3 regions of the Phreatobacter sp. AB_2022a genome follow, and region 1 is predicted to be linked to each of the others. Evidence: riboswitches for the same ligand, from Rfam matches in the RefSeq annotation. Region 1 holds a riboswitch; each other region holds the start of a gene.
The links. Region 1 has a riboswitch for thiamine pyrophosphate ahead of OZ671_RS06315 (FAD-dependent oxidoreductase). Riboswitches for the same ligand answer to the same signal wherever they lie in the genome.
Positions count from the first base shown of each region.

Region 1 (5,432 bases):
GCTGGCGAGGCTCGATCCGGCTCCCTTTCCGCCTGCGGCCCGGGCTGCGCACGAACTGGCGGCGGCGGGCATCGCGCTGCGCCGTCTCCGGACAGCGGCGGCGCGCGCCGCCTTGACCCGGGCCGAAGCGGCGGCGGCTCGCGCCGGCATTCCGGCGCTTGCCGCCGAGGTCGAGGCCGCCGCGCGCATGCTGACCACGCCTGCGGCCCGGCTGATCGCGGAAGGCACCGAACGGCCTCTGCTGCTCGACGAGGTGGAAGCCCTGCAGGCGAGCGACGTCCTCATCGTCGATGCCTGCCGCAATGCCGTGCGCCGTACCGGCCGAGAGGTGGCGCTCGCCGGCCGCCCGGTGCTGTTCGCCTTGGCCCGGGCACTCGCCGAGGCCTGGCCAGCCGACGCGTCGCGGGCGCAGCTTCTGGCCCGGGCGTTCGGCGCCCGGCATGTTGATGAATCGCATCGGGCCCGGCTGCGTGTCGAGATCGGGCGCCTGCGCGCCATGCTCGGGCCGCTGGCCGGTCTCGATGCCACGGCGCGGGGATTCAGGCTCTCGCCGGCCGGCGGTGCGGTCGTCGTGCTCGCCCGGCCGGTCGAGGAGCCGCATGCCGATGTGCTCGCCTGTCTCGCCGATGGCGAGGCCTGGTCGAGCTCCGCCCTGGCGCTGGTGCTCGGCGCCAGCCAGCGCACCATTCAGCGCGCCCTCGACACGCTGGCTGCGGAAGGCAAGGCGCAGGCGATCGGGCAGGGCCGCGCGCGTCGCTGGATGACGCCGCCGCTGCCGGGAATCACGACGATGTTGTTACTCCCGGCCGTGCCGGCCGAATGAGACGTTGCCGTCACGCCCGGCGCCGCCGGCCGATTGCTGCGAGGTGACACATGAAACGGTCTCAAGCCGAAATCCTGCGCGAATATGGCCCGTTCGACGATGTCGCGGCCGTGCATGGCGTGACCTTCGACGGCCGCCACGTCTGGTTCGCTTCGGGCGACCGGCTGAACGCTCTCGATCCCGAGGACGGGCGCACGGTGCGCACGCTCGCGGTCGCGGCCGATGCCGGCACCGCTTTCGACGGCCGGCATCTGTTCCAGATCGCCGAAGACAGGATCCACAAGGTCGATCCGGGGACCGGCAAGGTCCTGGCGACGATCCCCGCTCCCGGCGGGGGCGGCGATTCAGGCCTCGCCTGGGCCGAAGGCACGCTCTGGGTCGGTCAGTACAGGCAGCGTCGTATCCACCAGGTCGATCCGCAGACGGGGGAGGTCTTGCGCACCATCGAGGCGAACCGCTTCGTCACCGGCGTGACCTTCGTGCAGGGCGAGCTCTGGTACGGTACCTGGGAGGGCGAGGACAGCGACGTGCGCCGGGCCGATCCGCGGACCGGCGAAGTGCGCGAGGCGATCGACATGCCCAAGGGCATGATGGTTTCCGGGCTCGAAGCCGACGGTGCCGACCGGCTGTTCTGTGGCGGCGGCGAGAGCGGCGTCTTGCGGGCGATCCGCAGGCCGCGCCGGGCCGCGGCGGCGACCTGATCGGCGGTCAGGACAGCAGTCGGCGATAACCGATGCGCCGCTCGGGCGGCAGCGGATGGCGTCCGGCCAGGCGCTCCAGCATCAGCCTCACATCGGCCTTGGCGCCTGCCTTGACGGCGGCGTCGGCGAACAGCTGTTCCAGCACATCCTGCTGGGCGTGGCTGCCGCCCAGCCGGTACATGCCGCCGAGCGCCGGGCGCATCAGCTCCACCGCCTCGTGATGGCGTCCGCGGCCATGGGCGAGCACCGCGGCCGACACCGGCCGGGCATAGCGGCGCACCAGATCGCCGATCGTGCCGGTCGCAGCCGCCGCGCGGTCGAGCGCGGCAAGGAAGGCCTCGGCGGCCTGGAAGCGGCCAGTATGAACCAGCGCCATCATCCAGTGCGGCAGGGTGAAGGGGTTGAGACAATCGCCGATGCGGCCCTCCGCCTTGTCGGCGAGCTCGCCCCAGCGATCGCCGACATCGACATCCAGCAGGGTCAGGCGGAACAGCATCGAGGCGGCGTTCTGGATGTCGATATAGAGGTCCGGCTGCGCAGCGACGAGCGGCGAGGCGAGATTGCGGAAGCCCCGGTCGTAGAGCGCCAGGACCTCGCCGAACTCCTCGCGTTCCAGGTGATAGAGCGCGCGATGCCACCACAGGTGATGCAGCAGATTGTTGCCGCCCTGCCAGTGCGGTTCGAGCGCGCCGAGCAGACCGATGCCTTCGCTGCGCCGGCCCTGCATTTCCAGGACGTGAGCCACCGCATGGGTTGCCCAGATATCGCCGGGGTCGAGCGCGATGGCTTCGCGGCCGGCATTCTCCGCCACCGTGTAGTTGCCGCATTCCTCGTTGGCGAAGGCGCGGCAGGCGAGCATGGCGCCTCGTCCGGGCAGGCCGAGGTCCCATTGCGGCAACGCCGCCTCGACAAGGCTGAGCATCTGTTCCGGCCGGCCGAGCCAGAAGGCGTTGAAATGGTGCAGGCGGAAGGCCAGCACATCCCTGGGATGGTCCCTGACGATCGCCTCCCAGCGCGCCAGCAGCTCGTCGAGGCGGCCGTCGACCCAGGCGTCGAGCGCCGCGACATGGGCCTTTTCGCGAGGCGTGGCGGCGGCCGACGCCGCCTCGGCCGCGGCCAGAGCCTCGCGCGCGGCCGGCACGGTCGCCTGGTTGAAAGCGGCGAGCGTCAGATAGCCGCGCAGGACCTGGCCGAGGCAGAAGCCGGGGTCGAGATCGAGACAGGCCGCGACCCGCGCGGCGGTATCGAGCCGGTAGCCGAGATAGCCCGCGACGGCATGGTCGAAGGCGGCGGCCGCGGCCTCCGAGGCGCAGGTAACCGCAAGTCCGCGACAGTCGCTCGGCATCGGCGCCCCCATTGCAGTGCAGCCATGGTCTCGCGACCCGCATGGTCTTGTCCAGCCGCAGGACTTGACGGGTCGGGGCAAGGCGCGCAGATTCGGGGTTCACTCTGAGGGGAGCCCCACGCGGGGGGCTGAGAGGCTGCGACATCGGCGGCGACCCTTGAACCTGATCCGGATCATGCCGGCGGAGGGACAGGGATGGACGTTGCACCGTCGTCGACGCGCAAGCCTGATATCAGCATCGTCGGGGCCGGCATTGCCGGGCTCTGGCAGGCCTTGACCTTTGCCCGGGCCGGCTATGCCGTGACGCTCTACGAGCGCGGCGACGGCGGGATGGCGGCGAGCACCAGCCATTGGGCCGGCGGCATGCTGGCGCCCTGGTGCGAACGCGAGGCGGCCGAAGATGTCATCGTCGCCCTCGGCAGCCGGTCTCTCGCGCTTTGGCGCGCGGCGCTTCCCGATGTCGCTCTCGAGGGGTCGCTGGTCGTCGCACATAGCCGCGACCGGGCCGATTTCGAGCGTTTCGCCGCCATGACCGACCAGCACCGGCGGCTCGATGCGGCAGCTCTCGCCGCGCTCGAGCCGGCGCTCGAAGGCCGTTTCCGCGAGGGCCTGTTCTTCGCGGGAGAAGGGCATGTCGAGCCGCGGCGGGTCATGCCCGTCCTGCGCCGCCTGATCACGGAAGCCGGAGCCGAAATCCGGTTCGGCGCCGCGCGCGCGCCGGGGGAGATCGAAGGCCTCGCGGCCGGGGGCTGGGTGATCGACTGCCGCGGGCTCGCGGCGCGGGACGAGGCGGCACGCGCGCCGGCTTCGGGCCTGCGCGGCGTCAAGGGCGAGACGGTCCTGGTCGAAACCGGCGAGATCACGCTGTCGCGGCCGGTCCGCCTGCTGCATCCGCGCTGGCCGCTCTATGTGGTGCCGCGGGCCGAGAACCGCTTCCTGATCGGCGCCACCACGATCGAGACTGAAGGCACCGGCGTTTCCTTGCGATCGGCCCTGGAACTGATGTCGGCGGCCTATGCGCTGCATCCCGCCTTCGCCGAGGCGCGCATCGTCGAGCTCGGCGCCGCGCTGCGGCCGGCCTTTCCCGACAATCGCCCGCGCATTGCGCGCCATGGCCGCATCATTTCCGTCAACGGCCTCTATCGGCATGGTTTTCTCATCGCCCCGGCCTTGGCCGAGCTGACGCTGGGGCTCGTCGCGCGGCCAGCGGCTGCCCCTGACATCCTGAATGCGCATCCGATCCTCGAGGAGATCCTGGCATGATCCTGATCGTCAACGGCGAACGCACCGAGACATCGGCGGCGACGCTCGCCGTCCTGCTCGACGAGCTCGAATTCGAGCACCGGCATCTGGCGATCGCCGTCAATCACGAGGTCGTGCCGCGCCGGATCTGGGCCGAGGCCGCGCTCAAGGACGGCGACGAGATCGAGATCATCACGCCGCGCCAGGGAGGATGAGGCCATGGTGAGCTTCTATGGGCGCGACTGCACGTCGCGCATGATGGTCGGCACGGCGCTCTATCCTTCGCCCGCCATCATGCAGCAGGCCATCCGCGCGTCGGGCGCCGAGATCGTCACCGTCTCGGTGCGCCGGGAAAGCGCCGGTGGTGGCACCGGCCGGCAGTTCTGGTCGCTGATCGAGGAGCTCGGCGTCGCAGTGCTGCCGAATACGGCGGGCTGCCGGACCGTGCGCGACGCCGTCACCACCGCGCGGCTCGCCCGCGAACTGTTCGACACGCCCTGGATCAAGCTGGAGGTCATCGCCGACGACGAAACGCTGCAGCCCGACGTGATCGGCCTGGTGGCGGCGGCCGACGAGCTCGTGCGCGACGGCTTCGAGGTGTTTCCCTATACGACCGAGGATCTCGGCGTCGCCATGCGGCTCGCCGATGTCGGCTGCCGCGTGATCATGCCCTGGGCTTCGCCCATCGGCAGCGCGCGCGGCATCACCAACCGCAAGGCGCTGGAGCTGATGCGTCAGCGCCTGCCCGACGTGACGCTGGTGGTCGATGCCGGGCTCGGCGCGCCCTCCCATGCAGCGGAAGCGCTGGAGATCGGCTTCGATGCGGTGCTGCTCAACACCGCCATCGCCAAGGCGGCCGATCCCGTCGCCATGGCCAAGGCCTTCCGTCTGGCGGTCGAGGCCGGCTATACCGCACACGCGGCGGGGCTGATGGCCCCGCGCGATTTTGCCTCTCCCTCCACCCCGGTCGTCGGGACACCGTTTTGGCATGACCTATCCTGATCGCTTCTACCCCGTCATCGACAGCATCGATTGGCTGAAACGGCTCGTCGCCCTCGGCGTGGGCACGGTGCAACTGCGCGCCAAGGACCTTGATCTCGCTGCGGCGACCGCCCTTGTCCGTTCGGCGCTCGCCGTGACCCGCGGCACATCGACCAAGCTGGTGGTCAACGACTGGTGGCAGGCGGCGATCGATGCCGGTGCCGAACATGTTCATCTCGGGCAGGAGGATCTCGCCGGCGCCGACGTCCCGGCGATCCGCCGCGCCGGCCTGACCCTCGGCCTGTCGACCCATGACGACGACGAGCTCGACGTCGCGCTC
Region 1 is NZ_JAPSET010000006.1:75,791-81,222, reverse strand. Features, by position in the region: gene OZ671_RS06330 (helix-turn-helix domain-containing protein) at 1-823, shown strand, start outside; gene OZ671_RS06325 (Vgb family protein) at 874-1,524, shown strand; gene OZ671_RS06320 (tetratricopeptide repeat protein) at 1,532-2,869, opposite strand; TPP riboswitch at 2,967-3,076, shown strand; gene OZ671_RS06315 (FAD-dependent oxidoreductase) at 3,065-4,132, shown strand; gene thiS (sulfur carrier protein ThiS) at 4,129-4,326, shown strand; gene OZ671_RS06305 (thiazole synthase) at 4,331-5,113, shown strand; gene OZ671_RS06300 (thiamine phosphate synthase) at 5,100-5,432, shown strand, end outside.

Region 2 (5,432 bases), on a different contig from region 1:
CAGGATCGCCCGGCACTGGCCGGGATCGAGTCGGAACCAGCCGCGGGTCGCGGCGGTATCGTTGGCGATCACGCCGATCGCCGCCTCGGTGACGAGGCTCGTCCGGTTGCACAGCCGGGTTTCGGCGGCGGCCGGGGCGAGGGCGGCGAGCCAGCCCGCCGCCATGGCGGCGACCCAGGCCGCCGCTCGAAAACGGGCGCCGGCCGGCTCAGGCGTGGATGAGCGTGCCCGCGCCGCCATGGGTGAGAAGCTCCACCAGAACCGCGTGCGGCGTCTTGCCATCGAGGATGACGACGCCTTCGACGCCGCGCTCGATGGCATAGATGCAGGTCTCGATCTTGGGGATCATGCCGCCGGTGGCCGTGCCGTCGGCGATCAGGCGCCGGCAATCCTCCACCGAAAGGTCCTTGATGAGCTTCTTGTCCTTGTCGAGCACGCCCGGCACGTCGGTCAGGAGCAGCAGCCGCTTCGCACCGAGCGCACCGGCGATGGCGCCGGCGAAAGTATCGGCGTTGACGTTGTAGGTGTCGCCCTCGCGCGAGGTCGCGACCGGCGCGAGCACCGGGATCAGCTCCTTGCCGAGCACCGTGTCGAGCACCTTGGTGTCGACCGTGTCGGGCTCGCCGACGAAGCCGAGATCGACCGCCTGCTCGATATTGGAATCGGGATCGCGCGCGGTGCGGCTGACCTTCACCGCCTTGACCATGTCGCCATCCTTGCCGCTGAGGCCGATGGCCTTGCCACCGGCGGCATTGATGAAGCCGACGATCTGCTTGTTGATCGAGCCGGCGAGGATCATCTCGACGATTTCCACGGTCGGCTTGTCGGTCACGCGCAGGCCGTCGATGAACTGGCTCTTGATGCCGAGCTTGGCCAGCATCTGGCCGATCTGCGGGCCGCCGCCGTGCACCACCACCGGGTTGATGCCGGACTGCTCGAGCATGACGATGTCGCGCGCGAACGACCGCGCGCCCTCCTCGTCGCCCATGGCGTGGCCGCCATATTTCACCACGATGATCTCGTCGTCGTATTTCTGCATATAGGGCAGCGCCTCGTTGAGGACGCGGCCGATGTCATGAGAATCAACGGACATGGCGGGGGCTCCAGCGGTCGCCGCGGGCGGCGGGGTATTTTGGCGCGGAGGCTTTCCGGCGCAACAAGACGCGCGCGTCTTAGCCGATTTGACGGCCAAGGTGAAAGGCCAAGATGGCGCACGCGCCGCAGGGGGCACCTGCACGCGCGGATCATCGCGGCGCGCGGTGCCGGCTTGACTTCCGCGTGCGAGGCGTCACATTCGGAACTGCTCCAAGGGGAGCCCCGTGAGGGGGCTGAGAGGCCACGACGCCTGGGACCCATTCCCAAGCACCGTGGCGACCCTTGAACCTGATCCGGGTCATGCCGGCGGAGGGATGGGAAGCATGCCGACGATGCGTATCAACGCCAGGGCGTCCGTCGTCGCAGCCATTGCTGCGCGCGGGCGGTCTGTGTCGGCGCGGCGAGCCAGCCCGAAGCCGGGTGCCGCCGGGTCGCAGTGACGACCGGTCTTCCGACCGCAGCCAACACATTCGCACCCTGGAGGGAGCCCCCGCCATGAACGCGCCCGTCAAGACCATCAAGCCGGCGGTCACCACCGGCCCCCTGCCGGCTTCGCGCAAGATCTTCGCAACGCCCGACAGCGCGCCCGACCTGCGGGTGCCGCTGCGCGAAATCGCCCTGAGCGAAGCCTCCGGCGAGCCGCCGCTGCCGGTCTACGACACGTCCGGTGCCTATACCGATCCCGACGTGGTGATCGATGTCGAGAAAGGCCTTGCCCGCACCCGCGAGGCCTGGGTGCTGGAGCGCGGCGGAGTCGAGCGCTATGCCGGCCGCGCGATCAAGCCGGAAGACAACGGCCATGCCGGCAAGCACCTGGCGCGCGCCTTTCCCGTGGCGCATCAGCCGCTGCGCGGCCTTGCCGGCCAGCCGATCACGCAATACGAGTTCGCCCGCGCCGGCATCATCACCAAGGAGATGATCTACGTCGCGGAGCGCGAAAATCTCGGCCGCAAGACGATGCTGGAGCGTGCCCAGGCGGCCATCGCCGACGGCGAGAGCTTCGGCGCCGACATCCCGGCTTTCATCACGCCGGAATTCGTCCGCTCCGAGATCGCCCGCGGCCGCGCCATCATTCCGGCCAACATCAACCATGCCGAGCTCGAGCCGATGATCATCGGCCGCAACTTCCTGGTGAAGATCAACGCCAATATCGGCAATTCGGCGGTGTCGTCCTCGATCGAGGAGGAGGTCGACAAGCTCGTCTGGTCAATCCGCTGGGGCGCCGACACGGTCATGGACCTCTCGACCGGCCGCAACATCCACAACACGCGGGAGTGGATCATCCGCAATTCGCCGGTGCCGATCGGCACGGTGCCGATCTATCAGGCCCTGGAAAAGGTCAATGGCGATCCGGTCAAGCTGACCTGGGAAGTCTATCGCGACACGCTGATCGAGCAGTGCGAGCAGGGCGTCGACTATTTCACCATCCATGCCGGCGTGCGGCTCGCCTATGTGCCGCTCACCGCCAAGCGCGTCACCGGCATCGTCTCGCGCGGCGGCTCGATCATGGCCAAGTGGTGCCTCGCCCACCACAAGGAGAGCTTCCTCTACACGCATTTCGACGAGATCTGCGACATCATGCGCGCCTATGACGTGTCGTTCTCGCTCGGCGACGGCCTGCGTCCGGGCTCGATCGCCGACGCCAACGACGCGGCGCAGTTCGCCGAACTGGAGACGCTCGGTGAACTGACCCGGATCGCCTGGGACAAGGGCTGCCAGGTGATGATCGAGGGACCCGGCCACGTGCCGATCCACAAGGTCAAGGTCAATATGGAGAAGCAGCTGAAGGCCTGTGGCGAGGCGCCCTTCTATACGCTCGGGCCGCTGACCACCGACATCGCGCCCGGCTACGACCACATCACCTCGGGCATCGGGGCTGCGATGATCGGCTGGTTCGGCTGCGCCATGCTCTGCTATGTCACGCCGAAGGAACATCTCGGCCTGCCCAACCGCGACGACGTGAAGACCGGCGTCATCACCTACAAGATCGCGGCTCACGCCGCCGATCTCGGCAAGGGCCATCCGGCGGCGCAGCTGCGCGACGACGCGCTGTCGCGGGCGCGCTTCGACTTCCGCTGGGAGGACCAGTTCAATCTCGGCCTCGATCCGGACACGGCACGCGCCTTCCACGACGAGACGCTGCCGAAGGAAGCCCACAAGGTCGCGCATTTCTGCTCGATGTGCGGGCCGAAATTCTGCTCGATGAAGATCACCCAGGACGTACGCGACTATGCCGCGACGCTCAACGACCGCGAGGCCGGCATGGCCGCGATGAGCGAGAAGTTCCTGGAGATGGGCGGCCAGGTCTATGTCGAGGCTGAAGCGGTGAAGGCGTCGAACCGCTCGCTCTGACGGCGTGCCCGCCGCATGGGGGCCGAAGCGCCTCGCAAGGCCCGCGCCCCGGCGCGGGCCTGGACGATCGGGCGGCGAGCCTCAGGCTGGCCGCCTCGCCGCCGCGGAAAGGGCCGGCTGCGCGCGGCGCGCGGGCTCCTGCTGGTGCAGATAGACGGCAAGCGTGTCCCAGGGCGGCGCCACCGAGGCCGCGGCGAGAATGCGGCCGGCCTCGGCACGATGATAGCAGGCATGGACCACGACATGGACCAGCATTTCCGCGCGGGTCATGGCGCCGCGGTCGCCGTCGGTGAAAGCGAATGAAACGGATTCGGCGAGCTCTCCGGCGGAGCGTGCGGCGGCATAGTCCACGTACCAGCGATCAGAAGCGGCGAAGGCCGCGCGCAAATCGCCCAGCGCCGGCGTCTCCTCCGTCGTGTCTGATCGATAGCCGTGCGCAGTGCCGGTGAGGTGCGCCGCAAAGATGCGCGCGACGACATAGGCATGGTTGATCAGCCGCAAGCAAGCCTGAAGCTCCTCGCCCTGTGCCGCCGGATCGAGGCGCTCGATCCTGTCGAACAGGGCATTGTTGGCCCATTGCTGGTAGCTGCAGAGCATGGGAATCAGGGTGGTCATCGTGCGGATTCCTCGTCGCCGGAAAATGTGAGTAAGTTCTTCATATTTTCCGGATCGGAGGACCGGCTTGTCTACTCGCATTGCCAGATCGCCGGCGGCGATGCGCAAAGCGCCGCGGCAGGCGCGCTCACGCGCGACCGTCGAGGCCGTGATCGAAGCGGGAGCTCGCATCCTCAGCGACCACGGCTGGGCCGGCTTCACGACGAACAAGGTCGCCGAAGCCGCCGGGGTCAGCATCGGCTCGCTCTATCAGTATTTTCCGGACAAGGTCGCGCTGGTCGACGCCATCAGGCGCCGGCATCTCGAGGATAGCCTTGCCGCCGTGCACGGCGCTTCCGCTCCGGAAAAATCCCTCGCCCGCTTTGCCGAGGACCTGGTCGACGCGATCATCGCGGCGCATCAGGTCCATCCCGGCCTGCACCGCGCCCTGCTCGACCAGGCGCCGGTGCCGGACGGCTATCTCGACCTGAACGATCGGTTCGAGGCCGACTATCTGCGGTGTTTCGCCCGGGCGGTGGCGGTCTACCGGAGCCGGAGCACCGATGCCTCCGACGAGACCGTCAGCCTGATCGTCTCGGATGCGATCGACGGCGTCGTGCACAATGCTGCGCGGCGCGGCATGCTCGGCGATCAGGCGGTGCGGAACGAACTGGCCCGGCTGGTGAGGCTCTGCCTCTCGGCCTGAGACGCGCCGGCAAACAATTCGGCATGGGTCGCGGCAGCGCGGCACGGCCGGCCCCGCAGCCGCGACCCTTGTTCAATCGGGGGTAGCGCCGCGCTCCGGGCGCCCGGTCACTTCTCGCCGCGGGCGGCGTCGACGCTCAGCGGGCCGGGACCATAGGCGGCGATGAAGAGGAAGACGAAGCAGAACAGCAGCGCCGGCTCGCCACCATTGAGCACGGGGAAGAAGCCGCGGCCGGCATGGCCGAGAAAATAGGCGAAGGCCATCAGGCCGGACAGGATGAAGGCGACCGGCCGCGAGAACAGGCCGACGGCGAGCAGGGCGCCGCCAACGATCTCCAGGACGCCGGCCGTCGTCGTCAGGGTGTTCAGCGGGAAGGGGAAGGGTGCAGGCCAGCCGAGCAGTTTCATGGTGCCGTGGGTCAGGAAGGTCAGAGCGGCGAGGATACGCAGCACGCTGAGGATGTGCGGTGCCCAGGGGCTGAGCCATTGAAACTGCATAGTGGAGAACCTTTCCGGGTTGCTGACGGAGTCCTGCCGGGCGCCGCCCCCCGGGGACCGGTCCGACCGGCCCAAGCTTTCGGCGGCGAGACGGCAGGCATCGCGCTGAATGTGACTGAATGCACGGATATGAGGCGCCGCGACGAAGGTGCCCCGGCGCCTGCGACGTTTCATCAATCAGGACAGGT
Region 2 is NZ_JAPSET010000044.1:37,069-42,500, forward strand. Features, by position in the region: gene OZ671_RS25190 (DUF1036 domain-containing protein) at 1-165, opposite strand, end outside; gene argB (acetylglutamate kinase) at 209-1,093, opposite strand; TPP riboswitch at 1,299-1,427, shown strand; gene thiC (phosphomethylpyrimidine synthase ThiC) at 1,591-3,447, shown strand; gene OZ671_RS25205 (DinB family protein) at 3,529-4,062, opposite strand; gene OZ671_RS25210 (TetR/AcrR family transcriptional regulator) at 4,163-4,747, shown strand; gene OZ671_RS25215 (DoxX family protein) at 4,855-5,244, opposite strand.
Region 2: another riboswitch for thiamine pyrophosphate. It lies ahead of thiC (phosphomethylpyrimidine synthase ThiC); the one in region 1 lies ahead of OZ671_RS06315 (FAD-dependent oxidoreductase).

Region 3 (5,432 bases), on a different contig from region 1:
CGCTTCGCCGCGTCAGGACGGACATGTCGTGGCGAGCGTAGAAGGCGCGCACCTCGTCGTCCGACATCGTGCTCAGCAGGGCCTTGCCGGTCGCCGTGCAGCAGGCCGGCAGCCGCATGCCGAGCCGGAACGTCACGCCCAGCGCATGACGGCTGTTCCGGCACGCGACATAAACCACGTCGGCACCGTCGAGCACCGCCAGGATCGACGCCTCCTCGCGGAAGGTGGTGTGCTGCTCCCAGAGCGCGTAGAATTCGGCCGGCAGCGCTGCGCTGTCGAGCCTGGCATTGGCGAGCTGGACGATCCGCAGCCCCAGCCGGTAGCCGCCGCTGGGGAGCCTCTCCACATAGCCGGCGGCAACGAGCGTCGCCAGCAGGCCATGAACCGAGCTCTTCGCCAGGTCCAGTTGCTCTGCGATCTCGCTCATTGCCACGGCCTGGCCCTGGCGGGCGATCAGGTCGAGGATCTTCAAGCCGCGCGTCAGGGCGGGCGCAAGATCGCGCTCCCGCTGCTTCTGCCCCGTCATCCATCCTCCGTCCCGCGCGGCACCTCGCGTCATGCGACGCAAGGGATCGCCATCCGCGGCCCTTCTCTAATTTCGACATATAGAATGTCATTCGAGGTATCGAACATGACCGGACAATAGCGCGAGATCAAGGGCCACAACCGCTGACGGTGGAGGCCGGCTGGACCGATCGCCGTAGGGTGGCCACGCCAATCGGGCCGGCCGTGCTGGCTTTCCGTTGCTGCCGAAGACATGGCGTCGCCGCACCGCTCGCGCGATGCGGCCGAACCGCTTCCGGGATTGAGGGATGAAGGCGGCCGGCGGGCCGGCTAGACCTCGCGGGCGCCGAGCGCCGCATGCACCGAGACGCGCGTCCATGGCGCGATGCGCGCCTGGAAGGCGGCATAGCTCTGCGCCACCTTGGCGGCCATCGGGCTGCGTCCGGCGAGATCCTGCTGCAGCTCGCCGGCATGCCGCCGCGCGAGCTGCAGCAGGTCCTGCGGAAAGGCGCGCAGCTTGACGCCATGGCCGGCGACCATCTGCGCCAGCGCATCCATGTTCAGCCGCTCGATCTCGGCGAGCGCCACGGTCTGCTCGACGAGCGCGGCCGCCTCGATCACGCCCTTGAGCTCGCTGTCGAGACCGTCCCAGAGCTTGCGGTTGACGATCAGCTCGCTCGAACCGTTCGGCTTGTTGAAGCCCGGCGCGTAATAGAAGGGTGCGGCACGCCACAATGTCAGCTGGATATCGGCGCCGGGCGAGGTGAATTCGGCGGCGTCGATGGCGCCGCGTTCGAGCGCCGGATAGATGTCGCCCGGCGGAACCACCAGCGCGGTCGCGCCGAGCCGCTGGAACAGCTCCGCGCCGAGCCCGGCCATCCGGATCTTGAGGCCTTTCAGGTCGTCCGCAGCGTGCAGCTCGCGGCGGAACCAGCCGCCCATGGAGACGCCGGTATTGCCACCCATGAGCGGCTTGTAGCCGAACCGGGCGGCGCTTTCGTCCCAGAGCGCCTGCCCGCCGCCCTCGAGGATCCAGGCCTGATGTTCCACCGGCGTCAGGCCGAAGGGCACCGAGGTGAAGAAGGCCGAGGCCGGCTCGCGGCCCATGCCGAAGAAGGCCGCGCTGTGACCGAGCTCGATGGTGGCGTTGCCGACGGCTTCCTCGACCGAGAAGGCCGGCACCAGCTCGTTCGCGGCGAAGACCTGCACAGCGATGCGGCCGCCCGACAGCGCTCCGATGCGATCGGCGATGCGCTGCGCCGAAAAGCCGGGGCCGGGCAGGTTCTTCGGCCAGGAGGTGGCCATGCGCCAGCGCCGGATTTCCTGGCCGCGGGCGACCTGCGGTGCGGCGACGAGGCCCGCGGCGGCGGCGAGCGTTGCGCGACGATCGATCCTCATGGCCTCACCACCAGGCGTGGAAGTGGTGGGTCGGCCCATGCCCCGCGCCGATCTCCAGCCGGTCGGATGCGGCGATGGCCTTGGTGACATAGTCCTTGGCCTCGGCCACGGCATGGCCGAGCTCGAGGCCCTTGGCGAGCCCGGCGGCGATGGCCGAGGACAGGGTGCATCCCGTGCCGTGGCTGTTGCGTGTCGCGATCCGCGCCGATTCGAGCCGGACGACCTTGTCGCCGACGATCAGCAGGTCGGCGCTGACCGGCCCTTCGGCATGGCCGCCCTTCATCACCACCGCCCGCGCGCCGCCGGCGACCAGCATCCGCCCCTGGTCGAGCATCTCCTCCTCGTTCCGCGCCACCGGCCGGTCGAGCAGGACGGCGGCCTCGGGCAGATTGGGCGTGATGACGGTCGCGAGCGGGATCAGCACCCGCCGCAGCGCGTCGACCGCATCGGGATTGAGCAGGCGATGGCCCGATGCCGAGACCATGACGGGGTCGAGCACGACGCGGCTCGCGCCGTGGCGCTTCAGGCCGGCCGCTACCGTCTCGATGACGGCGGGCTGCGACAGCATGCCGATCTTCACCGCGCCGACCTTGAGGTCGGAAAAGACCGAATCCATCTGGGCGGCGATGAAATCCGCCGGCACGTCGAAAATGCCCTGGACGCCCAGCGTGTTCTGCGCGGTGAGCGCGGTGATCACGCTGGCGCCGTAGACGCCGAGCGCGGAAAAGGTCTTCAGGTCCGCCTGGATCCCGGCGCCACCGCCCGAATCCGATCCCGCAATGGTCAAGGCAATGGCCGTCATGGCCTCTTCTCCTTCATTGATCCGGCAGGGCGCTGCGTCAGACGGTGCGCGCGCGCGTCGCGAGCTTGCCGGCATCGAGCCCGTAGAGCGCATCGAGATAGGCGCTCGCGAAGCTGCCCGGGCCGGCCGCGTGTTCGGCGGCGATCTCGCCGGCGACGCCGAGCGCGATCATCGCCGCGGCCGAGGCTTCCAGGCGGTCTTCGGTGACGGCCAGGAAGGCCGCGACGATCGCCGCTCCCGCGCAGCCCATGGCGGTGACGCGTGCCATCAGCGGATGGCCGTTCGGCGTGCCGACCCGGCGCCGGCCGTCGACCACCTCGTCGGTCTCGCCGGTGGCGATCACCACCGTCGCAAGGCCGGCGGCATAGGCGGAGACCGGCTGGCTCTGGGCCAGCACCGCGATCTCGGCGGCATTGCCGCGGATCACCGCCGGAGCGCCGGCGGCGAGCTCGCGGGCAAAGGCCGCCCGGCCGGGCGAACGGTCGATGAAGACAGGATCGAGCACCCAGGGCAACGCCTTGGCGCCGGCCGCCGCGACGGCGAGCCGGATCACCTGGCGGCGCGGCTCGTCGAGCGTGCCGAGATTGACCAGCAGGGCGTCGGCACCGGAGACGAAGGCGCCGACCTCCTCGGGCGAGGTGGTCATCGACGGCACGGCGCCGATCGCCAGCAGCGCATTGGCCGTGAAGCCCTGCGCCACGCCGTTGGTGAGGCAGTGGACGCGCGGCCGGTTCGCCCTGATCCTGTCGACCAGGGCGGCCGCATTCCAGCCGAGTTCGGTGGCCGCCATCATCGCCTCCCGTCCGAGGCGCAATATCCGCACATCTCGCTTCCTCCGCCGGCATGACCCGGTTCAGGTTCCGCGGGTTGGCGGTTTCTGCCGCCTCTCAGCCCGAAGGCACCCCGACGAGACTATGATCCTGACGTAGGTCAAGCCGGGCCGGCGTGCAAGGGCCGATGACGCAGCCTGCCCTTGCGAAGCCCCCCCTCCTCGTGGAATCTGCTGCGCAGCACAGAGGCCCGCCATGATCCCCTTCTTCGTCCAGATCAAATGCCAGCTCGGCAAATCCTACGAGGTCGCCGCCCAGCTCGCCGACCGCGAGATCGCCTCGGAGATCTATTCGACCGCCGGCAATTTCGATCTGCTGGTGAAATTCTATGTCGAGCGCGACGTCGACATCGGCCATTTCGTCAACGAGAAGGTGCAGGTCATCCCGGGCATCCAGGACACCCACACGATCATCACGTTCAAGGCGTTCTGACAGCGCACCATCTGATATCGCGGATGACCGATGGTTCCGTCCGGCCCCCGCGGCTCTCGTTCGCAATGTGCGGGCCCTTGGCGGCCTGCGGCGACAGCGTCCTCTGCCTTATTCCGAACGGTCGCGATAGGCATCGGACGCCCGCCAGGCCGCGAAGGCCGGCGCGACCGCGGGGCCGGTGACGAGCCCCGCCTGCCAGCCCGCCGCCGCGGCCGAGACGATCAGCATCCAGCCGGCGCCGAGGGCATCGGTATTGAGGAGCCCGGGGCGGCGCACCAGCTCCTCGTTGTGCGCCACCACCACGCCGTCGAAGGCAGCCCGCGCCGAGCCGACCCATTTGCCGCATTCGATGGTGGCGAACCACCGCCCGGCCTCGAAATCGCGTCCGATCCGTTTCGGTGTGAACACCAGCACGTCGCCGGCAAGCTCCATGGCGACCGGCGTGAAGCCGGCGCGGATCGTGCCGTCGGCCAGCGGCTCGTACCAGATCTGGTTGTCCAGGTCGTAGAACAGCCGCTCGGGATAGCGCTCGCCGGCCGCGCTCATGGCCGCAGGCATCCGACCGTCAGAAGGTGAGCACCCGGCATTCCCCCTCCATCACGTCATTGATCACCGCGGCCGCACCCATCAGGCCCGAACATTCGGCGATGAGGTCGTCGGATGTGTGGCCGATGAGGTCGAGATTGGCCGGGCAGGCCCAGAACCGCGCGCCCTGGTCGTGCGCCTCGCGAATCCAGTCGAGCGCGGTCTTGGGATCGCCGGGCTTCAGGACGAGCCGCTCGGCGACGCCCTTCACCATGAGGCGCCCGGCTGCCGCGGTGCAGACGACATCGACCTCGAAATCCATCGCCGCCGCGATCGCCGCGTAATAGAACGGCGCGCCGAGCTCCTCGACCCGTCCGGGATCGGTGTTGACGAGCAGGATCAGCAGACGGCGCGCGGTCATCTGACGGCTCCCGCGCGGTGCGGCGCCGGCCTGTCGCCGTCGACGAAGGCGTCCGTGCCGATCTCCTCGGTCAGCAGGCGGCCGGCGAGATCCAGTTCCGCGGCGCTCAGACGATCCGGCTGCGGCGCGAGCGTCAGCTCCGCCGCGACCGCCCTGCCGATCGCGGCCTGCACCATGTCGAGGCCGGGGCTCCGCCGGAGCGCGGCGGTCAGATCCGTCACGGCCGGGCCCTTCGCGGCCGCGACCTGCGGCGCCAGCAGCATGGCGATGGCAGGGCCGATATCGGCGATGAGAAGCGAAGCCTGCAGCGCCGAGACCTGGCCGTCGAAGCCGCCGGCGAGCCCGCAGACCTTGGCTCCGCCGATCAGCACGGCATTGGCCGTCGGCGTGACGGGTTCGGCGCCCAATCCGCTGAGGGCCCCGGCCAGGGCCGAGGCGACGCGTGCGGCAAGGTCGCGCACGCCGCCGGCGACGACGAGGTCGAAGGTCAGCACGGAAGGCGTGACCACGATCGCACCGC
Region 3 is NZ_JAPSET010000018.1:5,222-10,653, reverse strand. Features, by position in the region: gene OZ671_RS14660 (IclR family transcriptional regulator) at 1-526, opposite strand, end outside; gene OZ671_RS14655 (TRAP transporter substrate-binding protein) at 835-1,902, opposite strand; gene thiD (bifunctional hydroxymethylpyrimidine kinase/phosphomethylpyrimidine kinase) at 1,907-2,704, opposite strand; gene OZ671_RS14645 (hydroxyethylthiazole kinase) at 2,742-3,494, opposite strand; TPP riboswitch at 3,518-3,620, opposite strand; gene OZ671_RS14640 (Lrp/AsnC ligand binding domain-containing protein) at 3,730-3,966, shown strand; gene OZ671_RS14635 (glycine cleavage system protein H) at 4,075-4,512, opposite strand; gene OZ671_RS14630 (DsrE/DsrF/DrsH-like family protein) at 4,532-4,912, opposite strand; gene OZ671_RS14625 (lipoate--protein ligase family protein) at 4,909-5,432, opposite strand, start outside.
Region 3: another riboswitch for thiamine pyrophosphate. It lies ahead of OZ671_RS14645 (hydroxyethylthiazole kinase); the one in region 1 lies ahead of OZ671_RS06315 (FAD-dependent oxidoreductase).